DNA from 3 places in the Arthrobacter sp. 05T45 genome. Region 1 is predicted to be linked to each of the others. Evidence: riboswitches for the same ligand, from Rfam matches in the RefSeq annotation. Region 1 holds a riboswitch; each other region holds the start of a gene.

Region 1 (10,291 bases):
CGATCGCCGTCTGGAGGTCAAGGAAGTCGGGAATCCAGCGGTTGCCGGCCTTGATCCGTGCCGCCCGTTCCAGCGCGGCCGGGGAGAACAGGCCCAGCCACAGGCCGCCGTCGGACGCGAAGTTCTTCTGCGGCGCGAAGTAGTACACGTCCGACTCCGCCACGTCCACGTCCAGCCCGCCCGCGGCCGAGGTCGCGTCCACGAGCACCAGCGACCCCTCGTCGGCGCCGGCCACCCGCTGGACGGGGGCGGCTACGCCGGTTGAGGTCTCGTTCTGCGGCCACGCATAGACGTCGACGCCGGCCTCCGCCCGGGCGGTGGGGCGGGTGCCGGGTTCGGCCTTGATGATGGAGGACTCGGCAAGGAACGGCGCCTTGTTGGTGGCGGAGGCGAACTTCGAGCCGAACTCGCCGAAGGACAGGTGCTGCGCTTTGTTCTCCACGAGCCCGAAGCCGGCAATGTCCCAGAACGCGGTAGATCCGCCGACGCCCAGCACGACTTCATAGCCTTCCGGTGCCCGGAAGAATTCGCTGAGGCCGCTGCGCACCGAGCCGACCAGGTTCTTCACGGGTGCCTGGCGGTGCGAGGTCCCCAGCAGCTTCGACGATGCCGCGGCCAGGGCGTCCATCTGTTCCGGCCGGACTTTGGACGGGCCGGCGCCGAACCGTCCGTCCTTGGGCAGGAGGTTGGCGGGGATCGTGATGCTGGTGTCGCTCACAGTGGCTCCAATTTTCGGCTGGTTCGTAGCGTGGCTGGGAGGTGGCGGGCAGGGATGGCTACCACGGACACCCCTTTTCATTCTGCCTGTTTCATTCTGCCGGTTTTATTTTGCCTGACAGCTCCCGGCGATACGGAAAAAGGCCTGTCATAGTCCGGTCATTGAGACGCCGGGGACGGCCGGCCGGCTGGGGCTGGGACAATAGCTCCAGATCGACCGAAAGATTATCCGGAGTAATTCAAAATAGGCTAGGCTGGCATGCGAACGTACGGCGGTTCCCGCCTGGGCGCATCCTGCATGCAGCCCGCACGCGGTACGGTGGGAATGACGCTAGGACTGCGCTCGAGGAGCTGAGCTGAATGACGGATCTGATCGACACCACGGAGATGTATCTTCGGACCATTCTGGAACTTGAAGAAGAAAACATCGTTGCCCTCCGCGCCCGCATCGCCGAACGGCTCCGCCACTCCGGCCCCACTGTGTCCCAGACGATCGGCCGGATGGAGCGCGACGGGCTTGTGGTTGTTTCCGGCGACCGGCACCTTGAACTGACGGAAACCGGACGGAAACGTGCAATCGGTGTCATGCGCAAGCACCGTCTGGCCGAACGCCTCCTCGCGGACGTGATCGGGCTCGACTGGGCCTACGTCCACGAGGAAGCGTGCCGCTGGGAACATGTCATGAGCGAACGCGTCGAGCGCAGAATCTTCGAGATGCTCAACCACCCGACGGTCTCGCCCTACGGAAACCCTATTCCGGGGCTTGCGGATCTTGGCGGCGTGCCCAATGGCGCCCCCGTGGACAGGCCTGTGAACCTGCTGGAGGCCATGGCCGGCTACGGGGTAAGTTCCCGGGTTACGGTCAACCGGCTCGCGGAGCCGATCCAGGTCGAGCCGGAGCTTCTGGCCCAGCTCGACGAGGGCGGAATCAGGCCTGGCGCGCTTGTCTCGCTGGAGCGGGTGGGGGAGTACATCTCGGTCCGCGTCCCCGATATCGAAGGTGCCCTGGAACTGCCGCCCGAGGTTGCCGCGCACGTCTTTGTAACAGTCGCCTGACCAGCCACTACGCGCCGGTCATGGGACGACCCATGAGTTGTCCACAATTGCGGTTACGGATTTATTACCGGGCGGCTTAATCGCCTATAGTTAGTGCCCAGTACCGATACCAAAGCGTTACCTGATCCGAAGCCGAGCCCTGCCAGCGGATCAGTCGCAGAACTACCTCCTGGCAGGGGCGGGGGAACCACTTTCGGCTGCTACTTCGGCAGCCTTGGGGTGAAGTCCGTCAGCGGCAAGCAGCTTCCACCGAAGGATCCCCTGGGGATGCATCTGTGCGTGGCTGCTTGCAACGGCGGACCGGGTCTTTGATCTCTCTGACCCGAATCCGACAGCTAACTTCGCAGGCCATCCAGAGAGGAACCGTTCTTGACCACCCAGACCTCGAGGGGCCGTCGCCGCGCGACCGGTCCCGCTCCGGAGCCGCGTCCCGTCGTCGCACACACGGCCGAACGCCCGCGGGACGTGCACCGGGATGAACGCCGTCGCCGTCGCAGTCCGTTCCGCCAGGTCACGGACTTTGCCGCGGCCAGCGGGGTCGGGCAGAAGGCCGGGATCGCCCTGGCCGCAACTGGTCTGGTTCTGACCGTGACGGTCCCCGTCACGAGCCCGGTGATGGCTTCGAATCCGGGCGGGTCCGGCGCACTCTCCGCTGCCGTGCAGCCGGATGTCACCGCTGCTGCCGCCGCCAAAGTCGACTTCAACCGCACGGCCGTCACCACGAAGGGCGATCCGGACGGGAAACTCAAGCAGCTGCTGAGCGCCCAGTCTGTGGGCACCATCACCCGCGCGGCATCGGCCGGCACCCTGGGTGCGCCGCTCGACCAGCTGGTCACGGCCTCGCCCTTCGGCTACCGTGTCAGCCCCATTACCGGGGGCGCGGGGGAGTTCCACCGCGGCCAGGATTTCGCCGCCCAGTGCGGCACGGCGGTCCACGCGGCCGCCAGCGGCACCGTGACCTTCAACGGCTGGCATCCCTTCGGCGGGGGGAACCGCGTGGTCATCGATCACGGCAACGGCCTGGAGACCACGTACAACCACCTGTCCTCGGCCTCGGTCAAGGTCGGCCAGAAGGTTTCCCGCGGTGACGTCGTCGCCATGAGCGGAACCACCGGCGCCTCCACGGGCTGCCACCTCCACTTTGAAGTGATGGTCAACGGCGATGTCGTTGACCCGCTCGGCTGGCTCTAAAAAGCCGATGGGCTGCTCTCAACTTCCTGTGACACGCCGTGATCTGAATGTGACATTGGATCCGGACTGCTGTAGGGTTTGAAGCACGCCAACTTTTCCGAAGTTGGCGCTCTTGAGTGGATTGCCTAGCTCTGCCACCGCTCAAGGTCCGTTCGCATTACATCGTCTGGCAGGGGCGGGGGAACCAATTTTGGCCTTCGAAAGAAGGCCTTGGGGTTAAGTCGTAAAGCTTCCCAGGAAGCAGCGCGGCCGGGTGACTCCCATCCGAATCCGACAGCTCACCTCGTAGGCATTGGGAGAGGCTACTTTCGTGTCTTCACGCCACAATTCTGCGCGCATGCGCACCGGCGAGGCTCTGTCGAGCCCGCTGGAATCCACATCACGTGCCGCCCTTGCCGGCGCCCGGATTGGATCACGTTCCGCAGGCTCAATCTCTAGCGAGCCCGGACAGCATGCAGTTTCCGCTTTTGGCGCGTCTTCGCAGTACACCCTTCGCTAAGTAACCCATTTCGGGGCGATCCGGCGTACCCCCAAGATGCCGGAGCGTCCTCAGTCCGTGCCCGAAAGCGCGCGGTCCAAGGATCACGAAAGAGAGAACTTAATGACTACTCGTGCAAACGTTGCACGGCACCGCGCCGAGGTCACCAAGACCAACTCGCTGGCTGTTATTGCTAAGGCTGTCGGCGACAACGCCGGCGGCGTGGGCCGTCAGGCTGCGGTCATCGCCGCAGCTTCCGGTCTGGTTCTGACCAGCGGAATCGCAGCCAACGCTGCTGAAACCAATGTTCAGCGCGAATCCACCTCCGCTTCGGCCCTGGAAGTCCAGTCCGCAGCTCCGGCCACCATCTCGGCCGCTTCCACCATCGCGATCTCCTACGAGAAGCCCGCCGTGACCACCACGCCGGCTCCCGTCGTCGAGGCTCCCAAGCCCGTCGTCAAGGTCCAGGACGCCACGGCCACCCGCGCCGGCGGCACCGAGCTTGGCGTCAGCGGCGGCGTCGCTGCCCAGGCCCCCGCCGGCATCGGAAGCGGCGCAGGCGCGACCATCGCCGCCGCTGCCTACGCACAGATCGGCGTGGCGCAGGACTGCACCGCCCTCGCCACCAACGCCCTGGCCGCGGCAGGCATCCACTACCACGGCTGGCCGGCAGGTTACCTGTCCCTGGGCCGCACCGTGAGCGCCGCCGAGGCACGCCCGGGCGACCTCGCTTACTACCAGAACGGCGGCGTGGGCATGGCTCACATCGCGGTCTACGTCGGCAACGGCATGGCAGTGCACGGCGGCTGGAACGGCGGCACCACCGCGCTGTACAGCGTCAACGTCGGCTCCGGCCCGGTCTTCATCCGCGTCGGCGCCTAAGCACCAACCCCAGCATTCCGAAAGACCCCCGCCTGCAGGCGGGGGTCTTTTGCGTTGCCGCGCAGTGAACTTTCCGCGCCGGGGACCGCGCCGGTGAAAAAATATTCGGTGATCCGGCACTTGAGTGTTTACTCTTGTGTTGTCGATCCATAGCCCGACCATGCAGAGGGCAGCCGGCCCTCGTGCCGCTGGCGGGTGCGGCCGTGAAGAGGTATGCGGATGCGCACTCTCGTTCTGAATGCTGGATATGAACCGCTGGCGGTCATCACCTTCCGCCGGGCGCTCGTCCTTGTCCTGACCGGAAAGGCCAGCGTGGTGGCCGAAGGGGACGACCCCGTGGTCGGCCCCCAGGACATTTTGGGCCGCCCGTCCGTGATCCTGCTGAACCGCTACATCCGGCCCAGGTACAACACGATGACTGCGGTGAGCCGCCGCGGCGTGCTGCGCCGGGATGCCCACCGCTGCGCGTACTGCGGCAAGGCTGCCCACACCATCGACCACATCCAGCCCAAATCGCGGGGCGGGGCCGACTCCTGGGAGAATCTGGTGGCGGCGTGCCTGCGGTGCAACAACGCCAAGAGCGACCATACGCCGGCGGAGATGGGCTGGAAGATCGGTTTTGTTCCGGGCCCGCCAAAGGGTGCCATCTGGCAGATCAAGGAACTCGAGAAGCCGACGCCGGCCTGGGATCCGTTCCTGCTGCCTGAATCGGCTGCCTGATCTGCCCCCTTGCTGATTGATCAGCCGGTGAAGACGCTGCCGGCGCACGTGACGGCTTGTTCGGTGGCCGCTGGCGCCGCGCTAGGCTGAAACGATGGAGTTCGATGCCATCATTCTCGCCGGGGGCCGGTCCTCACGCCTCGGCGGCGTGCCCAAATCCGGGCTGGTCTACGACGGCGCCACCCTCCTGGAGCGGTCACTGCGGGCCGCCGGCGCGGCGGGGCGCACCGTCGTCGTCGGCCCCGACCCCGGGGGCCTGCCCGGCGGCGTCCTGACCTGCCGGGAAGAGCCGCCCTTCGCGGGTCCGGCCGCAGCCATCGCGGCGGGGCTGGCCGCCCTGGCCGCCGATCACGCGAGCCGGCACGCAGCAGCCGCGCCCTATACCCTCGTCCTGGCGTGTGACATGCCCCGGTCGGAAGGCGCGGTCCATGCCCTGGCCGAGGCGCTGGCCGCGTCCGGTGCAGGCACGCCGGAAAGGGACGCGGCCGACGGCGTCATGGCCGTCTCGGCCGACGGCCGGAAACAGCCGCTCGCGGGCTTTTATGGCACGGCCGTGCTACATCGTTCTGTCGCGGACGCCGCGTCCCGGGACCGGCTGGAAAACGCGTCGGTGTTCGCCCTTCTTGCTAGGCTGGACGTGCGGGAAGTTCGCGTTCCCCCGGGTTCCACGGATGACGTCGACACCTGGGATGACGCGTCCGCACTGGGGGTATCCGGCAGGATTCCCGACGGCGGTCCGGGCTCCGGCCCGGCTCTGCACAGCTGAACTCGACCATGGAGGCAAACGGTGAAAAGCCAGGACGAAACACTGGAAGACTGGTGCCGTGCCCTGCTCCAGGCCCTGGAGCTGGACGACGTTGAGATTGACGTGAATGAGGTCCTCGCCCTGGCCGGCGTGGCCGCCCATTCCGTGGTGCGCCCGGCGGCACCGCTGACCACATTCATTGCCGGCTTTGCGGCCGGCCTGGCCTCAGGCTCCGGGCAGGCCACGGACTCCGTGTCCATGGAGTCCGCGATGGCCGTGGCCCGCCGGCTCGCCAAGGACTACGCAGCCGCCGAAACTTCCGGGGCATGACGGCTGCGGCCCCGGACGGCAACGGCCCCACCACCGCCGCAGGTGGAGATGGCGTCAGAGATGGCGGTGAAGATGGCGTCAACGATACCGGCGGAAATGGCGTCGGAACTGGCGATGGAGAGGCTCCCGTAGACGGCCCTGGTGGCCCTCACATCGCGGCGCACCAGGATGCAGCGGGCGAAGACACTGCGGACCAGGATGCAGCGGACGAGGAGGCAGGGGACCAGGGCGCCGCGGACCAGGACGCCGCGGAGCCGCACAGGCACCTGGCCCACACGTGGCAGGAGGCCCGGCAACTCGCGTTCGAGTGCGCCGTTCCCATCCCGGCCGCCCCTGTTCCGCTGCGGCAGGCGCTCGGCCGGACGCTCGCGGCGGACGTCGTTGCCCGGCAGGACATGCCCCATTACGCTTCCTCTGCCATGGACGGCTGGGCCGTCAACGGCAGCGGCCCCTGGATCCTGGCCGAACCCGGCCAGCGTCTGGCACCACATCAGGCCAGCCCGATTGCCACCGGCGGCCTCATCCCGCCCGGGGCCAAGGCCGTGTTGCGCAGCGAAAGCGGCATCATCGACGTCGACGAGGACGGCCTGCCCGTCCTGAAGCTGGGCGGCACCGCGAAGCCGGGAGACCCGCGCAACGGCGACCACATCAGGAAGGCCGGGGAGGAAGCCGCCGCCGGGGACGTACTGATCAAGCGCGGCACGGTCCTGAACCCGGCCCATCTGGCCCTCGCCGCGCTGGCCGGAAGTGACACCCTTCCCGTGCTCGGCAAGGCCGTGGTCCGCCTCGTTTTCACTGGCTCCGAGGTCGTGACGAGCGGGATACCGGCACCCGGGCAGGTCCGCGACACCTTCGGACCCCAACTGGCCGCCGTGGTGGGAATGCTCGGCGGGATCTGTACCGAAGAAGTGAAAGTCGGCGACACCTACGCCGAGTGGCTCGCCGCCCTCGAGGACACCGATCCTGCCGGTGAAAACCTGCCTGCCGACGTCGTGGTCACCACCGGCGGCACGGGGCGCTCCGGGACAGACCACCTCAGGCGCTCGGTCGCCGAGCTCGGCGGCCGCCTTCTGATCGACGGAATCGCCATGCGCCCGGGCCACCCCGCCGTGCTGGCCGAGCTGCCGGACGGCCGTTACATCCTCGGCCTGCCAGGAAACCCGCTAGCGGCCATGATGGCGCTGTCCACGATCGGTGCCCCACTCCTGGCGGCACTCGGGCACAGCGCGATCCCCCCGCTCAGCGAGGTGCCCTGCGGCTCGACAATTGACGCCGACCCGGGCCGGACCCGGCTCATGCCCTTCCGGCTGCTCTATGGCATGGCATCGCCGGCGCAGCACACCGGCCCGGGAATGATGCGGGGGCTGGCCGCCGCCGACGGTGTGCTGGTGGTCCCGCCCCATGGCGTGCAGCTGGGGGAACTGGTCCCCGCCTTCGCCCTCCCATGGGGTGCGCCGTTGCCTGACGCGTCGGCAACGGCCGCCGAACAGAAGCCGGCGGCGAAGCGGACCGCCAGGAAAACCTCGGCCAGTGACGGGCCGGTGGACTGGAGTGCCCTTTTGGGCTGAGTCCTGGCCCGCTGCGCCGGCGCGGAGACAAGGCACGCCGCCAGGATCAGGCACTTACAATGATGGAACCAGCCAAAGATTCAAACAGCCGCTAGCTTCAAACAGCGGCACACTATGTTGCTTAGGAGCACCGGATGGGCCGTGTGACACAGCGCCGCAAGGTGCACAAGATCGTCCTGGACGGGTCCCCGCAGGCCCTCGAATTCCCGGTCCGGCACCGAGAGGACGTCCTTGCCGTCGAGGAACCGCTGGAAATCCGGCTCGGCAACATGTCATTCTCCGTCACCATGCGAACGCCGGGCAATGACTTCGACCTCGTCGCAGGCTTCCTCGTCTCGGAGGGGATCATCTGGGCTCCCGAACAGCTGGTCTCGCTCAGGTTCTGCGCCGGCGAAGACGCCGACGGCATGCAGACGTTCAACGTGGTGGAGGCGCAGCTCAGGCCCGACGTCGTACGACCCGATACCGGACGCAACGTCTTCACCTCCAGTTCCTGCGGCATCTGCGGCACTGACTCGATCGATGCCGTACGGAAGTCCTCGCACTACAGCCCGGCACACGATCCGCTGACCGTCCCCGTCGAAACACTCGCGGCCCTCCCGGACGCCCTGCGGTCCGCCCAGGAGGTCTTCGAAGTCACCGGCGGCGTGCACGCCGCCGGGCTCTTCAGGATCTCCGACGACGGCTCGGCCGAATTGCTGTGCCTGCGCGAAGACGTGGGCCGGCACAACGCGGTGGACAAGGTGGTGGGCTGGGCGCTCCGCGAAGGCCTGCTCCCGCTCCGGGGCACCGTACTGCAGGTGTCCGGCCGTGCATCGTTCGAGCTCGTCCAAAAGGCTGCCCTCGCCGGCATCCCGGTCCTCGCCGCTGTCAGTGCCCCCTCCAGCCTGGCCGTCGAGCTCGCCGAGGCCAGCGGGATGACACTGGCCGGGTTCAGCCGCGGGACCAGCCTGAACGTGTACGCGGGCCAGCAACGCGTAGCCGTTCCGGCGCCCGCGGCCGGCTAGGGGCAACAGTTGGCCAACGGGTTCTCCGCGGCGTAAGTTTTATCCATCGATTGGAGTCGATCGGACCCCCCAGCGCTGAAGAGGATCACATTGCACGACGACCGCCGTCTTACGGAAGTCCGGCTGGACCGCTTTCTGCGTGACCGGATCGGCCCGGCCGTCTACCCGCGCAGCGTGCCGCTGACGCTAAGCAACTGGGACGCGCCGGACGAACCCGTGGCAGTGCTCGAGGCCCTGCGGCAGGAGTTCACGCCCCAGGAACACGGCGTGGCCTGGGGCCGGCCCTGGAGCACCAAGTGGCTCCGGCTCCGGGGTGAGGTGCCGGACGCCTGGGGAACCGCGGTCGGAACCTCCGTGGAAGTCCTCGTGGACCTCGGCTTCAGCGGCGACCTCCCGGGATTCCAGTGCGAAGGCATTGCCTGGCGGTCCGACGGGACCATCATCAAGGCGATCTCGCCGCGGAACCAGTACATCCCGCTCAAGCTCCTGGGCAGTGGCATGGCCGTTGACTTCTACGTCGAAGCCGCGGCCAATCCCGACTTGTCCCAGAACTGGACTTTCGCCGCCACCCCCTACGGCGACAAGGCGACGTCGGGCAGCGAGCCGAAGTACCGCCTCGGCAGGATCGCCATCGCCGAACGCAACCAGACCGTCTGGGAACTGCAGCAGGACATCCTCACGCTCAGCGGGCTGATGCACGAACTGCCCATGGACCTGCCCCGCCGCCACGACATCCTGCGGTCGCTCGAACGCATGCTGGACATCATGGACCCCGACGACGTTGCCGGGACCGCGGAGGCCGGACGGGCCGCCTTGGCCGGAGCCCTGTCCCGGCCGGCCTATGCCTCGGCGCACCAGCTCGTGGCCACGGGCCACGCCCACATCGATTCGGCCTGGTTGTGGCCGGTCCGGGAAACCATCCGCAAGTGCGCCCGGACGTTCTCCAACGTCGTCGCCCTGATGGACGAGAATCCCGATTTCATCTTTTCGTGCTCCTCCGCCCAGCAGCTCGCGTGGATGAAGGAGTACTATCCGGAGCTCTTCGGGCGCATCCGGGACAAGGTCCGCGCCGGCCAGTTCGTTCCCGTCGGTGGGATGTGGGTCGAATCCGACTCCAACATGCCCGGCGGCGAGGCCATGGCACGGCAGTTCCTCGAGGGTAAAAGCTTCTTCCTGGCCGAATTCGGGGTCGATTGCCAGGAGGCGTGGCTGCCGGACACCTTCGGGTATTCCGCCGCCCTGCCGCAGATCATCAAGGCCGCAGGCAGCCGCTGGTTCCTGACCCAGAAGATCTCCTGGAACCAGGTCAACAGGATGCCTCACCACACCTTCAACTGGGAAGGAATCGACGGCACCCGCATCTTCACCCATTTCCCACCGGTGGACAGCTACAACTCCGACCTCAGTGCCCGGGACCTGGCGCACGCAGAACGGAACTACCGGGACCACGGACGCGGAGGCACGTCGCTGGTTCCGTTCGGGTACGGCGACGGCGGCGGGGGCCCAACCCGCGAGATGCTGGCCGCAGCGCAGCGAACGGCGGATCTGGAAGGATCCCCGAAGGTGCGGGTCGGCTCGGCGGCCAGCTTCTTCAGCC
Region 2 (10,291 bases), on a different contig from region 1:
CCTGCCGTCGGCCACGTATTGCTGGAACTGCGCCAGGGTCGGTGCGGGATCCGTGCCGTTGAACCCGCCCACGGCCATCACCGGGAGCTGCGTCGCCAGTTGGTAGCCGGCAGCGTTGTTGGATCCGACGACGGCGGCGGCCCACGTGTAGGGCCCGGCATCTGTCTGCAGCGCGGCCACGAGCGCCGCCGACGGCGTGCTGGCCCCGAGCAGGCCGCCCATTCCGCCCGCCCCTGGTCCGCGGCCTGTGCCTGTGCCGTTGCCGTTCGCCGTCGTGGCACCGCCGAAGCCGCCTCCTGCCGCGCCGCCGAGGGCCGGCGGTATCCCGGCCCCGCCCCGTCCGGACACGGACGGCCCGGCGCTGACAATCGAGCCGCTGTGGGCCGTGGCCGCGGTGGACAGCGAGTAGGCCAGCGGACCGGCGAGGGCCGCGGCGACGGCGAGCGCCGCCGTCGTTCGCGCCACCGTCTTGGACGCCATCATCCCCGTCCCCTTCACCCCCGCGGCCCCCTTGGCGCCCGGGGCCGCGGCGGCCAGCACCAGGCCGGCGGCGGCGAGCGCGCCCAGCAGCGTCACCCAGCGCAGCCACGGCATGAACGCCGTGGTGCGGACCAGGAGTTCGGCGGCCATGGCTCCGGCCGCCACGATCGCCACCGCGAGGACGGCGGCGGCCGCGGGCTGGTTCCGCCGCTGCCAGAGCAGGACGCCGCCGAGCCCGGCGAGCCCTGCGATCCCGGGCGCCAGCGCCACCATGTAGTACGGGTGGATGATCCCGGCCATGAAGCTGAACGTCAGCCCGGTAACGGCAACCCAGGAGCCCCAGATGATCACCGAGGCCCGTACCGGGTCGGTGCGCGGTGCGCGGCGGCCCAGCCAGAGCAGCCCCGCTCCGAGCAGCAGCGCCGAGGGCAGCAGCCAGGCGATCTGGCCGCCGAACTCGCTGTTGAAGAGCCGGAACAGCCCGGGCGTGCCCCAGCCGTTGCTGCCGCCCACACTCCCGGTTTCATCCCCGTTCAGCCGGCCCAGGCCGTTGTAGCCCAGGGTCAGCTCCAGGATGGAGTTGTTCTGCGAGCCGCCAATGTACGGGCGGTCCGCCGCCGGAATGAGTTCGACCGCGGCCAGCCACCACCCGGCGGCGACGGCCATCGCCGCGCCCGCGCCGAGCAGGTGAAGAATGCGCCTGCCTGCCGCTGCCGGCGCCGCGAGCAGGTAGGCCACGGCGAAACCGGGGACAACCAGCAGGACCTGCAGCTGCTTGGTGAGGAACCCGAAGCCCAGCAGCACCCCGGCGAACAGCAGCCAGCGCACGCGCGCGTCCTGGATGGAGCGCAAGACGGCGTAGGCGGCCGCGGTCATCAATAACACCAGCAGGGCGTCGGGGTTGTTGAACCGGAACATCAGCACGGCCACCGGTGTCAGCGCCATGACCGCACCGGCGAGAAGCCCCGCTCGGTGGGCCAGACCGGCGTCGGCCGTGGCGGGGGCCGCGGCCCGGCGGACGGCCAGATAGACCAGCCAGACCGTGCCGACCCCCATGAGCGCCTGCGGCACCAGGACGCTCCAGGAGCTCAGCCCGAAGATCCGCACCGACAGGCCCATCACCCACAGCGACGCCGGCGGCTTGTCCACGGTGATGGCGTTGGCGGCGTCGGAGGAGCCAAAGAACCAGGCCGCCCAATCCTGCGACCCGGCCTGGGCCGCCGCGGAGTAGAACGCGTTTGCCCAGCCGGAGGCGCCCAGGTTCCACAGGTACAGCACGGCCGTGGCCAGCAGCAGCCCCGCCAGTTCCAGCCGCATCCGCAGGGCCGGGGCGCCAGGGACGGCTCGCGTGCCGCCGGCAGCCGGGGGCTCCAGTCGCCGACGGCGGTCCCGGGCTTGCGGCCGCGGCCGCCCCGGCGTGCGGGCCGGGGCCGTGTCGGGGCGGGGGCTCAGGGTGTCAGTCATGGCGGTCTACGCTCCCAGTTTGTAGACGGTGGCGTTGCCCACGGTCTGGGCCTGGTAGTTGGCCGCGACCCAGGTGGCGACCTCGGAGTTGCCTCCGCGGCCTCCGCCCATGCCGCCCATGCCGCCGGAAATGAAGTAGCCGATCTCGCCGCGGTCCACCATCGCCTGGAACTGTGCGAGCGTCGGGTAGGGGTCGCCGCCGTTCCAGCCGCCGAGCGCGATCACGCTGGTGCCGGTGGCGAGTTCCAGGCTCGCGGCCTGGGTGGCGCCGGAGACAATCGCGGACCACTTGGCGCCGGAGGACTTCAGCAGCGCGGTCAACTCCGCCGAGGATGTTTCCCCGCCGGGGCCGCCGCCCATTCCGGCACTGCCCGCGCCGTCAGTGCCCGCGCCGTCAGTGCCGGCGCCGTCAGTGCCGGCCCTGCCTGCCGCCCCGAAGCCGCCGCCCATCGCGGACGCGGTGGGGCCCGACGTGGGGATCGAACCGGAATGCGGCTGGGCGACGGTCGCCAGTGTCCACGCGGTGCTTCCGAGGCCGCCGGCAAGCAGGCAGAGGATCACGACGCCGGCCGTGGCGGCCTTGCGGAACCGCGCCGGGAGAGCCGCCATGCCGTCCACCCGCAGGAGCAGGGCCGCGGCGGCGAGCACGCCCGGGACCACGATGATCACCCTGAGCCCGGGAAGCCAGGACGGGTCGCGGCCCAGGAGCACGGCGGACCAGACCGAGGTGGCCAGCACCGTCACGGCCAGGACAACCCGGGCGGGCCAGTAGGCCCGGCCCCGCCACAGTTCCAGGGAACCGATGCCGGCCAGCGCCGCGATGGCGGGGGCCAGCGCCACGGCGTAGTACGGATGCACGGTGCCGCTCATGAAGCTGAAGATCCCCGCAGTGATGACCAGCCAGCCGCCCCACAGCAGGAGCGCCGCACGGGCTTTTGAGGTCCTGGCTTCGCGCCGGGTGAACCACAGCCCGGCGGCCAGCAGGATCAGGGCCGCCGGCAGCAGCCAGGACACCTCGCCGCCGAAGCTGGTCCCGAACATCCGGGTGATCCCGGCCGCGCCGCCGAAGCCGACGTTTCCGTTGCCGCCCGGGCCGCCGGCGTTGCCTCCCAGGTTTCCTCCGCCGGGCATGCCCCCGCCTGACCCGGTGATCCGGCCCAGGCCGTTGTAGCCGAACGTCAGTTCCAGGAAGCTGTTGGTCTCCGACCCTGCCATGTACGGCCGGACCGAGGCCGGGGTCAGCTGGAACAGCACAACGTAGCTGCCGGCCACGACGGCGATCCCGGCGGCGGCGGCCAGCAGGTGCAGGAGCCGGCGGCCGAGGGTGGTGGGCGCCGCCCACAGGTAGGCCAGGGCCAGCCCGGGAACGATCAGGAAGCCCTGCAGCATCTTGCTCAGGAACGCCAGGCCGATGACCGCGCCGGCCGCGGCGAGCCACTTCCAGCCGGCCTTCTCGATGGCGCGGGTGGTGAGGTAGGCCGCCAGCACCAGGCACAGGGTGAGCATCGCGTCCGGGTTGTTGAACCGGAACATGAGGGCGGCCACCGGGGTCAGCGCCAGGGCGCCGCCGGCGAGCAGGCCCGCGGCCGGCCCGGACACCCGCTTGATGGTCAGGTAGAGAAGCCCGACGGCGGCCACTCCCATGAGCGCCTGGGGAATGAGCATGCTCAGGGCCGAGAAACCAAAGATCCGTCCCGCGAGGGCGGGAATCCAGAGTGCGGCCGGGGGCTTGTCCACCGTGATGGCATTGCCGGCGTCGAGGGAGCCGAAGAGCAGCGCGGTCCAGTCCTTGGTCCCGGCCTGGATCGCCGCGGCATAGAAGGAGTTGGCGTAGCCGGTGGCCTCCAGATTCCACAGGTACAACGCCGCGGAGACCACCAGGAGCAGCGCTGCCGCGGGCCGCACCCAGCGGGGCTGCGGTCCGAACAGCAGCCGGTCCCGGCGGCCTTGGGCGGCCGGCGCCGGGGACGCGGGCAGATGGGGCGCCGTCCCGCCGTCTCCGGGAACCTGGTGTGGCTGTTCCTCGGCGGCCGGCAGCCTGCCGGCCGGGGAACCGCCCTGGGCTCCGGCGGTGGGACTGATGGTTGCCGTCATTTACTTGGCCTTTTCTGTGCGGGGGAGGGAAGGATCGGGGGCGCCGGGCGCCGGAACGGCAGCGGCGGGCCTGTGGCGGAAAACCACCAACCGGAAGAGCAGGAACTTCACGGCCGTGGCGGCCAGGTTGGCGGCGGTAACCGTGAGCAGTTCAAGCCAGCGTTCCGGGGCCGCTCCCGACGCGGCGTGAACGAGGGCGAGTGCGCCCGAGGTCAGGGCCAGCCCGATGCCGAAGACCAGCAGCCCCTCAAAATGGTGGCGAGCCGCCTGGCTGCCGCCCTGGATGCCGAACGTGAAGCGCCGGTTGGCCGCAGTGTTGGCCACGGCAGTGGTGAGTAAGGCGAGGAAGTTTGCCAGCTGCGGGTCCATGAACCCGCGGCAGAGCAGGAAAATCGCCAGGTAGGCCAGGGTGGAGGCCACCCCGATGCTGCCGAAGCGGACGAGCTGTCCGAAGAGGCTTCCGCCGGGGCTTTGTTCCTGTGCCCGCGAGGCGGCCGGCAGCGGTCCGCGGGCCAGGGCCGCGCGCAGGTCGGGAACCGGGATCCGGCCCGAGACCAGGTCCCGGCTCAACCGTGCCATGCCGCGCAAGTCCGCGAGGGCCGTCTGGACGATGTCCACGCTGGAATCCGGGTCGTCGGTCCAGTCCACCGGGACTTCGTGGACGCGCAGGCCGCACTTTTCTGCCAGGACCAGCAGCTCGGTGTCGAAGAACCAGGCGTTGTCCAGCGTGTGGGGAAGCAGTTGCCGGGCCACGTCCGCCCGGATCGCCTTGAAGCCGCACTGCGCGTCACTGAAGTGGGCGCCCATGAGGGCCTGGAGCAGGAAGTTGTAGCTGCGCGAGATGAATTCCCGTTTGGGTCCGCGGACCACGCGGGAGTTGCGGGTCAGCCGTGTCCCGATCGCCAGGTCGGAGTGCCCGGAAATGAGCGGGGCAAGGAGCGGGCCGAGGGCCGCCAGATCAGTGGAAAGATCCACATCCATGTACGCCAGGACCGGCGACGGCGAGGCCAGCCACACCTTGCGGAGTGCGTTTCCGCGGCCCTTTTCTGCCATATGGACCACCGTCACTTCGCGCAGCTCGCGGGCTACCCGTTCCGCGGCCTTGAGCGTTCCGTCGGTGCTGGCGTTGTCCGCCACGGTGATCCGGAAGGAATGCGGGAAGGCGCCGAGCAGGTACGCGTGGAGCCGGCGCAGGCAGGCCTCGAGGTCCCGTTCCTCGTTGAAGACCGGGATGGTGACGTCCAGCAGGGGCGTGCTGGCGCGCGTATCAATGGCCGTGCGCCGGCCGCCGGGGACGGTCAGGGCCCCGGCGATCGGGCCCGGGACGGGTGCGTCGGCCAGGGCAAGCCCCGAGGGTGCCCCTGGGGCCGCCGGGCCGGCCGGCGTCGCCGTGGAGCGGGGCAGGGTTCCTGTGGCCTGGTCTGTGAATGTCATGGCTCAACTTTCCCGGCGGCCCATATGAGGGCTTTAGGGTCAAGCTGTGCGGGGGCTGTGGAAGTCCGGGCCGCCGGGGCCGGTCCGGCCGTGGAGACGCAAAGAGGCCCCGGATCCATGCGGATCCGGGGCCTCCAGGGCGGGGGGCGGCTAGTGCCGGTTTAGTACCAGTTGTGTGCGTAGTGGAAGTTCAGGGCACCGCAGGGGGAACCGTAGCGCGACTTGACGTAGTTCAGGCCCCAGTTGATCTGGGTCCGGTAGTTGGTCATGTAATCGGCGCCGGCGCTCGCCATCTTCGAGGCGGGCAGGGACTGGACCACGCCGTAGGCGCCGCTGCTGGCGTTCGTGGCGGTGGTCTTCCAGTCGGATTCCTTGGTCCACAGCTTGTGCAGGCACTGCATCTGGCCGGATGCCCAGCCATAGCTTCCCAGCTGGGACGCGGCGTAGGCCTGCGCGCCGGCGGGGTCGTCGACTGCGACCGGCGCGGCTGCCGGTGCCGGTGCCGGAGCGGCTGCCGGTGCCGGAGCGGGGGCCGCCGCGGGAGCCGGAGCAGGTGCGGGGGCTGCCGCGGGGGCCGGAGCAGGTGCTGCCGCGGCTGCCGGTGCGGCAGCAGCGGGCGCGTGGATCAGCGCTTCGGCTGCCCTAACCTCCGAGATCTGGGGAGCCACGTTCTTTTCCGTGGCAGCGGTCGGCCCAGCCACCTGGACCCGCTCGAAGTTGAGCTTGGCCAGCGGGTCAGCCATCGTGGCCGTCTGGCTCGCAACGTTCGCCGTGTGGGCGCCCGGCTCTGCCGCCTGGCTCGCGGCGCCGCCACCCAGCAGCAGCGCGCACGCGGCGGTGACGACGGCGGCACGGCGGCCGGTTACACCGAGCCCGGCGGCGAACCGCGACAGGGCGGATGCCTGCTTGACCGGTTCGGCGCGGTGGCGCGACTTGGCGGCGCCAACTGAGCGGGAATGCGAACCGCCGTCAGGGCGTGTTTGTACCTGGAATTCAGTCATGGTGGCCTCTCAACGCCGGCGGAGTTAGCTGTCGGGTTCGGATGAGGTCATCCGGCCGCACGGAACATCACGTGTCGGCTTCACCCCGAGGGCGCATGAAAGCAGATTGCCCGGGAACTCTGGGTCCCCCGCCTCTGCCTGGTCCAGCGGAATCCGGGAAGCGGCAGAGTTTGGCGTCCGTCCGGATATGCGGCACCGATGGCGGCGCACGCTAACGACGCTACAGGACCCGGCTGCTTAAGTCACATTTTGGTAACAGGAGTCACAGTGCCGGGGTGTCGGGTTGCGCCGGGCTCGCCGGTCGACCTTCCGGGCCGTTTGCGCCGACGGCGGCCGTTCCGGTTACGCCGGCGGCGGCGAGGCGGGCAGCCGCACGGCGAACTCCGTGCGGCCCGGCCGGGACGTGACCTCGACTGTTCCTCCGTGGGCCTCCACGATCGACTGGACAATGGACAGGCCCAACCCGCTGGTGCCCTCGGACGTCGGCGCGGCGGTCGCCGTGCCGTGACCTCCGCGGCTGCCGGAAACGGCGCCGGAGGACGAGCGTGCGGGAGCCCCGGACCCGACCCTCGCCGTCGCGACGGCAGAATCGGCGGGGACAGCTGCGGGGTTCGACGCCGGATTGGTGCGCGAGGCGTCGGCCCGGGTGAAGCGGGCGAAGACCCGGCCGATAAATTCCGGGGCGATGCCGCTGCCATTGTCTGTCACGGTGACCACGGCACTGCCGTCAGCCGAGCGCATAACGCCCGTGACCACCTTGGTCCCGGGTTCCGTGTGCTTGCGCGCATTGGACAGCAGGTTGGCGAGGACCTGGTGAAGCTGGGTCGCATCACCGCGCACCACCACGGGCTCGTCCGGAAGTTCCAGCTGCCAGATGCGGTCCGGGGCCATGACTTTCTCATCGCTGACCGTCTCGATGGCCAGCTGGGTGAGGTCGACGTCGGAGATTTTGAGCGGCTGTCCCTCGTCCAGGCGCGCCAGCAGCAGCAGGTCCTCCACGAGCGTGGTCATCCGCTCGGACTGGCTTTGCACACGGGCGAGGGACCTCTCGCCGTCGGGGGTGAAATGCTCGGTCATCCGCATCAGCTCCGTGTAGCCGCGAATGGCCGTCAGCGGGGTGCGGAGTTCGTGCGAGGCGTCGGCGACGAACTGCCGGACCTTCATCTCGCTCTCCTGCCGCGCCTCGAGAGCGTTGGAGACGTTGTCCAGCATCTTGTTCAGCGCGTAGCCCACGCTGCCCACTTCCGTTCCGGGATGGGCCGCCGACGTCGGGACGCGGACCCCGAGCGCCACCTCGCCGGCGTCCAGCGGGAGACGGGAGACCTTGGTGGCAACCTCGGAGAGCTGTTCCAGCGGCTTCATGGTCCGCCGGATCAGGGCCGTGCCGGCGAGCCCGATCAGCACGAGCCCGCCTGCGGACACCACCACCATGGTCCAGACCAGGGAGGCCAGGGTGCTTTGTTTTTCTGCCAGCGGGAGTCCGGTCACAATCACGTCGCCGTACGGTGTTCGCGCCGCCGTGAGCCGGTAGGCGCCGGCCGAAAGGCTGCGGTCCACGGACACGCCGCTCGGGGTGAGGGCCAGGAGAACCTTGTTGTCGGCGGGGGAGAGGCTCTTGACCGCGCCGTCCCCGGCCAGGAACCCGGCCCTGCTGACTTCGCCGTCCACTATCCGTGCGTTAAGCGTCCCGACGCCCTGTCCCCGGGCTTCGAGGGGGTCGGGGCGCCTGCCCGAATCGTCCGAGGAGGGCCGGCCGAACTCGCTCGAACGGTGGGAGGCCTGGTCCAGCTGGGTGTCGAGCTGCCGGGTGAGGAAGAGGTCCATGGAGGCGTAGCTGAACAAGCCCACAGCGCCGCAGATGGCCACGAGCAGCGCCATGGCGACCAAGACCAGCCGGGTGCGCAAATGCCACGTCGACGGGTTGCGCCAGTCGCGTCCGGGGACGCGGGTCATGCCGGAAAGTGAGGGCACGGATCAGTCCGCCGGTTTCAGGACGTACCCGGCTCCGCGCACCGTGTGGATCATCGGAGCGTGGTTGGCGTCGACCTTCTTGCGGAGGTAGGAAATGTACAGTTCCACGATGTTCGCCTGGCCGCCGAAATCGTAGTCCCAGACACGGTCCAGGATCTGGGCCTTGCTGATGACCCGTTTCGGGTTTTCCATGAGGTAGCGCAGCAGCTCGAACTGCGTGGCGGTCAGGTGCATTTCCTCACCGGCCCGGGTGACTTCGCGGGTGTCGACGTTGAGCACGAGGTCTCCCACCACGAGTTCGGCGGTGTCCATGGCGGCCACTCCGGAGCGCTGGACCAGCCGGTGCAGGCGCAGCAGCACCTCTTCCATGCTGAACGGCTTGGTGACATAGTCATCGCCGCCGGCCGCCAGTCCGGTGATGCGGTCCTGGACGGCATCCTTGGCGGTGAGGAACAGCGCCGGCACCTCCGGCGCGAACGCGCGGATCCTGTTCAGCAGTTCGACGCCGTCGAACCCGGGCAACATCACGTCCAGCACCAGCACGTCGGGGCGGAACTCCTTGGCTAGCCGGACGGCTCCGGGCCCGTCCTCGGCCACGGCCACGGACCAGCCGGCCATCCGCAGCCCCATGCTCATGAGCTCGGAGAGGCTGGGCTCGTCATCCACCACGAGGGCGCGGATGGGGGAGCCGTCCGGATGCGTGAGCTGGGGAAGGTTGTTGGTCATGGAGTGCGAAGTGGCCATGGGGACAACTCTCCGATCTGCCGGTTAGGCGGGGCTTTGGGGACCCTGTGCGGCACCTGTGAATCCCAGCCTAGCGAGCTGGATGCCGTTGCGGGACCGTACGGGCCGCACCGGCCACGTTCAAACCCCTTTACCGTCCGGCGCCAACGTCACGGGCCGGGCTGTCGGCCCGCACAGCCCAGGCACAGGATCGCTCACCACTCTGGGGTGAACACCGATCCGCACCCTAAAGGAGAAATACCATGAGCGGTCAGCATCCCGGAGCCGGTTCCGGACCAGCCCCCGAGCCAGCCCCCGAGCCAGCCCCCGTACCCGCCCCCACGCCCACCACCGGCGCGCCAGCGGCGCCCGCGCCGGTAACCACACCCCGTACTGCCTGGAAGTACGGCGCCGGACCCACCGACGCCGGACACTCCGACGGCGGACACGACGGCGGCGGACACGACGGCGGCGGGCACGCTGACGCCGGACACACCGACGCCGGAACAGTCCAAACCGGACACGCTGACGGCGGGCGGCCGGAAGCAGGCGCTGCCGGCGGCTGGGGCGCGCCGCCGGTTTGGACGGTTCCGGCCTCGGAACCTGCCTGGGGCATGCCCCGGCAGGAACCTGTGCCCGCCGCAGCCACAGGCTGGGGCGCGCCGGGAACTTCCGCCAAGACGGCCTCGGCGGCAAAGCCCTGGACCCTCACGCGAGGGCTCGCCGTCGCCGGGGCCGCCGCAGTCCTGGCCGCCGGCGCCGGGGCGGGCGTCTATGCCCTCACCTCAAGCGCAACGGCAGCCACCGGTGCGGCCGGCGGGGCGGGCGCCGGCGGACCCGGCGGCCAGGGTTTCGCCCCGGGCGCGCCCGGTTCAGCGCAAGACGGTTCCGCGCAAGGTGGTTTCGCGGGCGGCGGCATGCCGGGGCAGGGCGGTCCCGGCGACTTCGCTGCCGGTGGGATGGGCAGCGGGCTTACCGCGGCAGTGCACGCCGAATACGTGGTGCTGCAAGGAAGCGCGTACACCACGATGGCCGAGCAGCTGGGCACAGTGAGCGAGGTCAGCTCGTCCTCCGTGACCGTCAAGAGCAGCGACGGTTTCACGCGCAGCTATGCGCTGGGCAGC
Region 3 (10,291 bases), on a different contig from region 1:
CCGAACAGCAGCCCGTACTTGTGGTGAACCCCTACCCCGGGCGGAACCGCCGGCGGGATCAGTGTCTCAAAGTTGGTGTTCTGCATATAGGACAGGAGCTGGGCGGTGTTGCGGGCATTGAGCAGCTGTCCCGTGTAGAGCAACTGGAGGGTCCTGGCCATTTCTGCGGGCGTCAGCAGGTTGACCGTGCGGTCGTAGGTGATCCCGATCGAGGCGGCGTAATCCGTGATGCCCCGCGCACCGACCGCCCGCAGGATCAGCGCCCACGAATCGTTGTTGCTCTGCTGGACCATCCGGCGGATCTGGGTGCCGGCAGTCGAGTTGCCCATGGGGGCGGTCAGCGAGGCGCGGCCGGTCTCAACGAGGTGGTAATACGCCGACGCGGCCAGAATCTTTGCCGTGCTGGCGGCCACAAACTTGTCCTGGATCCCGTAGCCGTGGACCACGCCGTCGGAGACATCGATCAAGGAAACCCCCAGGGCATAGGCACTGTTGGCCGCGATGATCCCGTTGATCTGGCTGTCCAGTTCCGGGTCAATGGCCGGGACCGCGACGGCAGGCACGGCGGGGATCTCAGCGGGCTTCCCGGCGGCCGCCGTGACGGCGCCGGCCGCGGGCGAAGCAGTTGCTGGCGAAGCAGTTGCGGGCAGGTCAGATGCCGGCGGAACGGTCCGGCCGGCATCCGTGACCGGCGCCGTCGGCGTCGCTGCGGCGGCCGGCGGGTCAACGGGTAGCGCCGCCTGGACGCCTGCATAGACGCCGGCAGCCACGAGGGCCAGTGCGACGGCGGCCGCCGTCAGATACTGTCGCCGGGTCCTCCCCTCACGCCGGGCGCGGGACCGCAGACCGGGCCGGGAACCGTCGTTGGCCCGGTGCCCGCCGGAGCGGTAGTGCCGCGGGGCCGCCTCAGGCTTCGGGACCGGCCCCGTGCTTTCGTTCGAATCGTTCGAAGGCATCATACTTCCCCGAAGGTGACTGACCGCGGTGGGGCCATAGACTTCCAGCATTCTTCCCGCAAGCGGCTTCCCGCGCAAGGGCACGGCTCCGGGAAAAAGTGGGTCTGCCATCCGAAGCAGCGGCGTACGCTGGTGAAAACGTAAGGAGCGGCGATGCGCAAAATCATCCTGGCCATGCAGGTGTCCCTCGACGGATTCTTCGAGGGCCCGGACCGCGACATCAGCTGGCACATGGTCGACGACGAGCTGCACCGCCATTTCAACCAACAGCTCAGCACCATGGGTGCCTTCCTTGACGGCCGCGTCACTTACGAGCTGATGGAAGGGTTCTGGCCCACCGCGGACCAGGACCCGGCCGCCGGCGCAGTGATGGCCGAGTTCGCCCGGATCTGGCGGGACATGCCCAAGATCGTGTATTCCCGGACGCTGACATCTGCCGCCTGGAACACCACCGTGGTCCGGGATGTGGTGCCGGAAGAAGTGCTGGCCCTGAAAGAGCGGCCGGGCGGGGACCTGGCCCTCGGCGGGGCAGACCTGGCCGACACCTTCCGGCGGCTCGGGCTGATCGACGAATACTGGCTGTACGTCCATCCGGTCCTGATCGGACGGGGCCGGCCCATGTTCAAGGCTGCGGACAGCAAAGCCCAGCTCCGGCTGCTGGAGACGCGCGCCTTCGGCAACGGGGTGGCGCTGTTGCGCTACGCCGCGTAGCCGGCACGGAGGAGCAGCCCGGCTTGCGGCACCCCGCTGCGTCACTTTCTTAAGCGTTTCTTAACGGGCTGGCGGAAGAGTGGGAGTCGTCGCCTGTCCGGGCGCCCTTGTCCCGAGCCGGAGGATCCCATGACTGGACCTGCCCCTGTTAAGAGCGATGCGCCGCTGGGCGATGCTGGAGCACTCAGCCGAAGTGGAGCACCAAGCCGTCCCGACGCCGTGCGCCCCGCCGCGGGTCCCCGGCTGTGGGCCCTCCCCCAGGTCCGCCACTGGTTAGTGCTGGGCGTCCTGCTGTCGGCCGCCGTCGTGGCATTGGGCCTGGCGGCGCAGCTGACACCCGGCTTCAGTGCCGCCGAGCTCGGGGTCGATCAGGACCTGAGCCAGCACCACGCCGCCGCCCTGACCGCCGTCGCGATGGCGCTGAATGTTGTGTTTGGCCCGGTGGCGGGCCTCGCGCTGATCGGCGCCGCGGCGCTGTACATCTGGCTGTTCCGCGGCGGCCTGGCCAAGGCGATTGCCTTCGGCCTCGTGGCATCATCCGGCTGGGTGGCAAGTGAATTCTTCAAGCTCCTCGTGGCCCGCCAGCGGCCCAGCCCTGCCCTGCTGTTCGATCCCCTGGCTCCGGAAACGGGTTCCAACAGCTTCCCGAGCGGCCACGTGTCCTTTGCGGTGGCACTGGGATTCGCAGTGTACTTCCTGGCCCGTAGAACCCGCTGGGCCAAGGTCACGGCCCTCGCGGCGGCCGTGATGGCCCTCGTCGTAGCCTGGTCACGGCTGTACATCGGCGTTCACTACCCCACTGATGTCGCGGCGTCGTTCCTGGCCTCGACCGCAGCCGTGGTCCTGCTCGCGGGACTGTGGAACCTTCTCGCGCCGCGGATAGCGGAGCGGATTCGGGCCCGTTCGGGCAGCCGGCCGCTGGGCAGTGAGGAGAAATGAGAATGCCCGCCATGGACGTTTTTGCCGCCCTTCCGGCCGTCCACGCCGCCGCAACACTGTCCCTGCTGGACCCCGCAAGCCTGCTCGCCGGGTTGGGCCCGGCCGCCCTGGGTGTGATCGCGGTGATGGTCTTCATCGAATCGGGCGTGCTCTTTCCCTTCCTGCCCGGCGACTCCCTGTTGTTCACAGCAGGACTTCTGCACCAGCAGCTGCAACTGACGTTGCCCGTGCTGATCGGCGTCGTCACCGCGGCCGCGGTCGCCGGGGACCAGGTCGGTTACATGCTCGGACGGAAATTTGGCCGGCGATGGTTCAAGGACGACGCCCGGATCCTGAAGACAGCGCACCTGACCACCACGGAGGACTTCTTCCGCCGCCACGGCGGGGCCGCCGTCGTGCTGGCCCGCTTCGTCCCCATGGTCCGGACGTTTGCTCCGCTGACCGCCGGGACCGCGCGCTATGACTACAAATCCTTCACCCTGTGGAATATCACCGGCGCCGTCGCGTGGGCAGCCTCCGTGACGATGCTTGGCACCTGGCTGGGGCACTTTGACATCATCGCCAGGAACATCGACGCCATCGTCGTGGCCATGGTGCTCGTCTCCGTCGTGCCGGGGGTGGTGCAGCTCCTCAAACGCCGCCGGAACTCCCGCGGCGCAGCCGCAACCGCAGACAAAGCCGCCGGCGACACGGCAGAAGAACCCGGGGCCGGACTGCGGACTGAGGAAATGGCCGCGGAAGAATAGCTGACATGACCTCCGCTGACCTTCCGTCCCTGCTGCTCGTCGAGGACGACGCCGTCCTGGGACCGCTCATCGCCGAGCTCCTGGACCCGGACTACCGGGTCCAGTTGGTCACCAACGGCCGCGACGGCCTCCACCAGGGGCTGACCGGGAGCTGGGACATCATGGTGGTGGACCGCGGGCTGCCCGGCATGGACGGCATCGCCCTCATTACGGCTTTGCGCTCGAAAGGCATTGCCACGCCCATCCTGATCCTGACCGCGCTGGGCGATGCCGACGAAAAAGTCAGGGGCCTGGACGCCGGCGCCAACGATTACGTGACCAAGCCGTTCGACGCCGGCGAACTGGCAGCACGCCTGCGCGCACTGACGCGGACTTTCACTCCCCCGGCCCCGGCACCGGTGGCGATCGGGGACTGGGAACTGGATCCAACGCAGCGCTCCGTCCGTTCCGTCTACGGGCAAACGGTGTCACTGACCGCAAAGGAAGGCCAGCTGCTGGCTGCCCTGGCCGCGGAACCGGACCGCGTCTTCACCCGGGATGAGCTCCTCGCGGCGTGCTTCCACGCCTCGGAACAGCCCGGCGTGATCGATACCTATGTTCATCACCTGCGCCGGAAGATCTCCAAAGCAGTGATCCGCACGGTGCACGGCCTCGGATACCAGATCGGCGAAGCCCATGAGTGACGGACGGCCGGCCGGCGGAAATCCGGACCACTCCATCCTGCGCAAGGCTTCCCTCAAGGTCGCGGTGCGGATCAGTGCTGCGTGCGCGGTCATGGTTCTCGGGCTGCTCGCCGCCACGGCGCTATACCTCACGAACCAACTGGCCCATCCTGAAGTGCCGGGCACGGCGGGGGCCGGGACGGCCTACACCTACCTGGATTCCAAGGACGTCCTCGAAGCCATGATCATCGCCGGGGTGGCGGGAATCCTGCTGGCCGGAATCGTCGGGTGGCTCAGTGCGCGCAGCGCGATTCGTCCCCTCAGTGATGCCCTGGCAAGGGAGCGGCGTTTTGTCCAGGACGCCAGCCACGAATTGCGCACGCCATTGACCATCCTGGACACCAGGATCCAGCTGGCCCAGCGCAACACTGTGCCCGGCTCCAGGCAAAGCCACGACCTGGCCCGGATCCGGGAGGACGCCGCGACGCTGACAGGGATTGTCAACGAACTGCTCCTCGCGGCAACCGCGGAGGCCCCGGACCGTTCCGCGCCCCCTGCCGACCTCGCCGACGCTGCCGCCAGCGTCGCCGGCAGCCTCCAGCAGGTGGCAGAGCAGCGCCAGGTGCGTCTGGAATTCTCTGCCGATGCCCGGCCGCTGGCCCGGATCGAGAAGAATGCGCTGCGGCGTGCCGTGCTGGCCCTGGCGGACAACGCGCTGGCCCACACGCCTCCGGGCGGCCGCGTGTCCATCACGACCTCAATCGAGCAGAAGCGCGCCGTGATCACGGTGGCGGACTCCGGGACCGGAATCACCGGCGTCGATCAGGCCCGGATCTTTGACCGGTTCGTGCGGACGGCCGGCACCGGCACCTCACAGGGACAGCGGAGCTTTGGCATCGGCCTGGCCCTGGTCCGGGAGATTGCTGTCGCGGCCGGGGGCAGCGTCGAAGTGGCCGCGACGGGCGACGAGGGAACCGTCATGAAGTTGACGCTTCCGCTCATGGGCAGCGGGAATCCCTGAGGTCCATCCGCCGGGGAAAGATATGCCATCGGGATCCCGGACTCCCGAATGCGGAGACAGGAAAGACCGGCGGTCGAGTTGCCCCCAAGGGAACTCGAGCGCCGGTCTTTCCGGACTGTCTGGCCCCGGGTCGGGGCCGTGCGGCTTAGGCGCGGACGAACGTCACGCCGCCGGTCGCGGTGAGCCAGGACAGCGGGTGGACCATGGTCTGGTTCTTGCCGTTCATGCCGCCACTGACCACCTGGCCGTTGCCGGCGTAGATGCCGACGTGGCCGGACTGGACCACCATGTCACCGGGCTGCGGCGTCGCCACAACGGTTCCAAGGCCAAGGAACGCGCGGGGACCGATGTCGCCAACGGGCTTACCCGCGGCGCCAAGGGCCTTTTCCACCATGGCGGTGCAGTCCTGGGTGATGCCCACCTGGCTGTAGGCGGCCGAGAGCATGATGGCGTTGCGTCCGCCCGCGGGCGCCGCGGCCGGCGCTGCTGCCGGAGCTGCTGCCGGAGCGGCCTGCACCTGGATGACCGGCTTGGCCGGAGCCTTGGGCGCTGCCGCCGGGGCTGCAGCGGGAGCCGGAGCCGGTGCGACGGGCTGTTCGATGACCGGCGCGGCAACAGAATCCACTGCGGGGCGCTCGAAGCTGATCTTGACGCTTGAATCGGCGCTGACGGGGGCACTGACCTGTCCGGTGACGTCGACGTTCGACGCCGGAGCAGAGTCACGCTGCACGGGGGCGGTGGCGGCGTTGGCGGCCATTCCGCTGGTCAGGACCAGGCCGGATGCGGCGGCGAGGACGGCGGCATGGCGCGCAAAAGTATTGACTGAAGTCATGAAAAATGTAGCCTCTCCCAATGCCTGCGAGGTGAGCTGTCGGATTCGGATGGGAGGCACCCGGCCGCACTCCCGGGCCCGTCGTTGCGGGCACTGTGCGGCTTCACCCCAAGACCTGCATATCAGCAGATCAAAAGTGGTTTCCCCGTCTCTGCCGGACGTTGATGCGAGTTACCCCCGGGCCGCGGCAGAGTTAGGCAATCGGCTGGGGAGCGCCCGTATCGGAGACAACAGGCACTCATCAACCGTAGCGCGAACCGCACCCGAAAGTCACATTCAGGTAACGGAGCCGTGATGCCGGGCCGCAATTTGCCCATAGGGCGGCGCCGTTTCCGAACATAGGATGATGCCATCAGCACCACCGGAAGCGGAGGCCCGAAAATGAACAGCCATTGTGTCGCCATCTGCCAGTTGAGCACTCAGCCCCAAGAGGATTTCGACGTCAACACCGAGCTGCTGATCCTCGACGGCGGGGACGTCCACGTGAGCACATGGGACGCGGAACCGCGCGACGGGGGTTTCGACGAGCACATCCTCAATGACCGGGTGGACGCGCTCGGGTACATGGTTGTCAACGACTGGGCTTTCCTGGACGGCAAGGCCTATGCGGTGGTGGAACGGCGGTCAGGCCCGGCGCCGGCCGGCCGCCGCGAACCGTGACCTTCCTGTCGCTGGCGCTGATCGCCGTCATCGCCTTGGCTGGCCCCCTGCTGGCCCTGCCGGCGCGCTGGCACTTGCCTGTCATGCTGGGTGAGCTGCTGGCCGGCATCGCGATCGGGCGCTCAGGCCTGGCCCTGGTGGACCCCGCGGACCCGACGTTCACCCTGCTGGCCAATATCGGGTTTGCGCTGATGATGTTCGTGGCAGGCACCCACGTTCCCGTGCGGGATCCGCACATCCGTGGCGCCCTCGGCAAAGGCTCCCGCCGGGCGATGGTGGCCGCAGCGGCAGCGGTGGTGATCGGAACCGGCATCGGACTGCTGTTCGGGACTGGACATGCTCCCCTCTACGTCGTGCTGCTGGCCTCCTCGTCGGCCGCCCTGGTGCTTCCAATCGTCGATTCCCTGCGCCTCGGCGGGCCAGATGTCGTCGCTATGACAGCGCAGGTGGCAATAGCCGACACAGCCTGCATTGTGGCGTTGCCGCTCCTGGTGGATCCGCCCCACGCAGTCCAGGCGGCGCTGGGTGTCCTCGCGGTGACCGGGTGCGCGGTAGTGCTCTTTGTCGGCTTGCGCTGGCTGGAGCGCCAGGGAATCCGTCGGCGCGTGCACCGGCTCTCGGAAAGCCGCAAGTTTGCCCTGGAGCTACGGATCCAGCTGGCCGTGCTCTTCACCCTGGCCGGTGTCGCGACATGGAGCAATGTGTCTGTGATGATGGCAGGCTTTTCTTTCGGCCTGGTGATGGCTGCGGTCGGCGAACCGCGGCGGCTGGCCCGGCAACTGTTCGCGCTCAGCGACGGCTTCCTGGATCCGCTCTTCTTCGTGTGGCTGGGTGCATCGCTGACGCTAAGGGACCTGGCCGGGCACCCGGACATGATGGCCCTCGGCCTGTTGCTGGGGGCCGGGGCCCTGCTGGCCCACGCCGACCTGGCTTTCCTGGGACTCCCACTGTCGCTGGGGGTGTTGTCGGCGGCCCAGCTTGGCGTACCGGTGGCTGCGGCGAGCATCGGCACGCAGCTTCAGGTCCTGCTCCCAGGCGAAGCCGCGGCCCTGCTGGTGGGAGCGCTGGTCACCATAGCCGCGGGCGCCGTCGCCGGGTCACGGGCGGCGAGGACTTTCGCGGTCCCGGCAAATGCCGGCGGCAAGTCCGGAAATTCCGGCAGCGCCGTTGGGCAGGGCGATCCGGGGGGTCCGAAGGCCTGACAGTCCGGATGTCTAAATGCCTGGGCCAAAGCCGAGCCGGCGGCGAAATTTCGGAGCGTCATTCTCCAATGGACGTGAATTGCAGCTCCGGCCTCCACTTTGCCATCTCTGCCAGGACCCGGGAGACGGCATCCCGGACAGCTGTGCCGTCGGCGTCGAACGTCCCGCCCGGCTCGCCGAGCACCGCGTTGGCGTGCCGGAGGAACCTGTCCCAGTCCCCCGCGCCCGCGCGCAGCGCCAGCAACGGCGAGAGAAGCGCGGCCCGGCGCAGCCAGGCATCGGGCTCGCGCACCCACCGGTCCAGCACGCTGTCGGCCCGCACCCTGGCCAGAACATCGAGTCCGTCCACCAGGGGCCCGACGACGTCGACGGCGAGCGGATCCACAAGGTCCCGCACCCGCGCCTGCCGGATGAAGCCCTCCAGCCGGGTGAGGTCGGAGTTGGTCAGGAGCTTCACGTTGGCCTGCAGCAGGACCACGGCGGCCAGCCGGCGCTCGAAAACCGGCGCGGCCCCCCGTCCGGAGCCTCCGAGCCCGGAGCCCCACAGTTCGGAACTCAGCGCAGTGACCTCATCGCGGGACAGCCCGGGATAGCGGCGGCCGGCATCCCGGACCGTGCCGCGCACGGCGCCCACGGACGTGCCGTAGAACCGGAGGCCGCTGCCCGCCGGCTCCGTTTCCAGCCGCGCCTGAAGCTGCTCAGCGCGGCGCCAGGAAGCTTCGCGCTGCAGCGAGAGGTCGATGAATTCGCCGGCATCACTCACCTGTCCATTCTTTCCCCTCGCGGCTCGCGGCGGAAACGCGGTGCCAAGCTGTCCTGGGAGGTGGGCCCAGACCATCTGCCTAGACTGAACTGGCAAGCCTCCGATCGAAAGCGGTTTACGCAGCCATGCACACCAAGCTGACACTCGCCATCGCACTTTCCGCCATGACGCTGGGGGTGGCAGGATGCGCTGCCCCTGCGCCATCTACCGCACCGTCGCCTGAGTCACCTGCGGCATCCGCGGCGCCGGCCCCTGATTTCGCATTAGACATCACGGGGGCGCCCGGCCGGATCGCCCAGGCCGGCCTCACGGTGCTGACGGCGGAGGGCAACGTGGACCACTATCACGCACATCTGGACGTGCTGAAGGACGGCAAGCCCATCGCGGTGCCGGCCAATATCGGCATCACCACCGGAGCTGACCACAGGGCCAACGGCATCTCAGCACTGCACACCCACGACACCACGGGCGTGGTCCACATCGAGTCCCCCACCGCCGGCCAGGTCTTCACACTCGGGCAGCTCCTGACGGAGTGGGGCGTCCTCGGTGGCAACGGCGCCCCCGGCACCGGCGGGGGTTCGCTGGATGGCTGGACCGTTTACGTGAACGGCCGGAAGTTCGACGCCGGGATCCGGGACCTACCGTTCAAGGCGCACGACGAGATCGTCCTGTCCTACGGCACCGCGCCGGCGACGATCCAGGCCTCCTACGATTTTCCGCCCGGAGAGTGAGGTGACCGGGGGCGACGGCGGGAGGCATGCCCCTACCTGCACAACTGTGCAGCAGTCTCCCCACGCAACCCCAACTGGCACCAGCGCCGTCGAAAAATGCATGCACAAACGTGCATGTTGGAGCGATCCGCGGAGCACCTTCCCTAGCGTGAATTGAGAGACGTGAGTCGGATCACAGCGGGGCTGATCCCCTACCTCACTTCCATTTCCACAGACCGTCACAGATGACGTGTCCAACCGAAGAGGTAATCCGTGCCATACCCGAAAACGCCCGCAGCACTCGCGGCGCTGGCAGCTGCGACCTCGGCGCTGCTCGGCGCATCCCTGATGGGTGTGCCGGCGGCCCAGGCCGACACCGTTGACGTTTCGCCGCCCGGCGCGAATGACTGGTCCTGCAAGCCCTCGGCAGCCCACCCCTACCCGGTGGTCCTGGTGCCGGGAACCTTCGAAAACATGGCGAAGAACTGGGCGACGATGTCGCCGGCGCTAAGGAGCCAGGGCTACTGCGTTTTCGCGCTGAACTACGGTGCGACCAACGGCGTCGACGCCACGGGCCCGGTGGCAGACTCAGCCCGTCAGCTCGCCCCGTTTGTCGACAAGGTACTGGCCTCGACGGGTGCCAGGAAAGTTGATCTCGTGGGCCACAGCCAGGGCGGCATGATGCCGCGCTACTACCTCGGTTTCCTTGGAGGCGCGGACAAGGTGAACCACCTTGTGGGCATCGCCCCGTCCAACCACGGAACCCGCGGGCTCATCACGCCGACACCGGACGCCGTTCCGCCGGCCACCTCAGTGGGAGGGTCGAATTGCCAGGCCTGCGCCGACCAGCAGGCAGGTTCACCATTCCTCACCGAGCTCAACTCCATTGGCGACACGGTTCCTGGTCCGGCCTACACGGTGATCTCCACGACGCACGACGAGGTGGTGACGCCCTACCCCAGCCAGTTCCTCGCCGGCCCGGCCCAGCAGGTCACCAATATCACCATCCAGGACAAGTGCCCGGCAGACGTGATTGACCATGACCAGGCGCCCAACGACCCCGTCACCCAGCGCCTCGTGTCCGACGCT

The links. Region 1 has a riboswitch for cyclic di-AMP ahead of AC1DGD_RS20325 (M23 family metallopeptidase). Riboswitches for the same ligand answer to the same signal wherever they lie in the genome.
Region 2: another riboswitch for cyclic di-AMP. It lies ahead of AC1DGD_RS18380 (aggregation-promoting factor C-terminal-like domain-containing protein); the one in region 1 lies ahead of AC1DGD_RS20325 (M23 family metallopeptidase).
Region 3: another riboswitch for cyclic di-AMP. It lies ahead of AC1DGD_RS11390 (hypothetical protein); the one in region 1 lies ahead of AC1DGD_RS20325 (M23 family metallopeptidase).

What each region holds. Positions count from the first base shown of each region.
Region 1 covers NZ_JBFTKI010000032.1:21,577-31,867, forward strand. The annotation lists gene serC (phosphoserine transaminase) at 1-718, opposite strand, end outside; gene AC1DGD_RS20320 (iron-dependent transcriptional repressor DtxR) at 1,078-1,773, shown strand; cyclic di-AMP (ydaO/yuaA leader) riboswitch at 1,924-2,138, shown strand; gene AC1DGD_RS20325 (M23 family metallopeptidase) at 2,143-2,964, shown strand; cyclic di-AMP (ydaO/yuaA leader) riboswitch at 3,101-3,270, shown strand; gene AC1DGD_RS20330 (NlpC/P60 family protein) at 3,566-4,324, shown strand; gene AC1DGD_RS20335 (HNH endonuclease) at 4,544-5,044, shown strand; gene mobA (molybdenum cofactor guanylyltransferase) at 5,139-5,810, shown strand; gene AC1DGD_RS20345 (DUF6457 domain-containing protein) at 5,832-6,119, shown strand; gene AC1DGD_RS20350 (molybdopterin molybdotransferase MoeA) at 6,116-7,687, shown strand; gene fdhD (formate dehydrogenase accessory sulfurtransferase FdhD) at 7,822-8,694, shown strand; gene AC1DGD_RS20360 (alpha-mannosidase) at 8,785-10,291, shown strand, end outside.
Region 2 covers NZ_JBFTKI010000025.1:17,138-27,428, reverse strand. The annotation lists gene AC1DGD_RS18395 (ArnT family glycosyltransferase) at 1-1,944, opposite strand, end outside; gene AC1DGD_RS18390 (glycosyltransferase family 39 protein) at 1,951-4,038, opposite strand; gene AC1DGD_RS18385 (bifunctional glycosyltransferase family 2/GtrA family protein) at 4,039-5,472, opposite strand; gene AC1DGD_RS18380 (aggregation-promoting factor C-terminal-like domain-containing protein) at 5,634-6,473, opposite strand; cyclic di-AMP (ydaO/yuaA leader) riboswitch at 6,473-6,632, opposite strand; gene AC1DGD_RS18375 (sensor histidine kinase) at 6,816-8,426, opposite strand; gene AC1DGD_RS18370 (response regulator transcription factor) at 8,448-9,188, opposite strand; gene AC1DGD_RS18365 (hypothetical protein) at 9,431-10,291, shown strand, end outside.
Region 3 covers NZ_JBFTKI010000009.1:85,295-95,585, forward strand. The annotation lists gene AC1DGD_RS11360 (serine hydrolase) at 1-956, opposite strand, end outside; gene AC1DGD_RS11365 (dihydrofolate reductase family protein) at 1,110-1,667, shown strand; gene AC1DGD_RS11370 (phosphatase PAP2 family protein) at 1,797-2,606, shown strand; gene AC1DGD_RS11375 (DedA family protein) at 2,609-3,352, shown strand; gene AC1DGD_RS11380 (response regulator transcription factor) at 3,358-4,035, shown strand; gene AC1DGD_RS11385 (sensor histidine kinase) at 4,028-5,035, shown strand; gene AC1DGD_RS11390 (hypothetical protein) at 5,181-5,867, opposite strand; cyclic di-AMP (ydaO/yuaA leader) riboswitch at 5,875-6,077, opposite strand; gene AC1DGD_RS11395 (hypothetical protein) at 6,279-6,527, shown strand; gene AC1DGD_RS11400 (cation:proton antiporter) at 6,524-7,729, shown strand; gene AC1DGD_RS11405 (DNA alkylation repair protein) at 7,788-8,492, opposite strand; gene AC1DGD_RS11410 (hypothetical protein) at 8,618-9,223, shown strand; gene AC1DGD_RS11415 (esterase/lipase family protein) at 9,551-10,291, shown strand, end outside.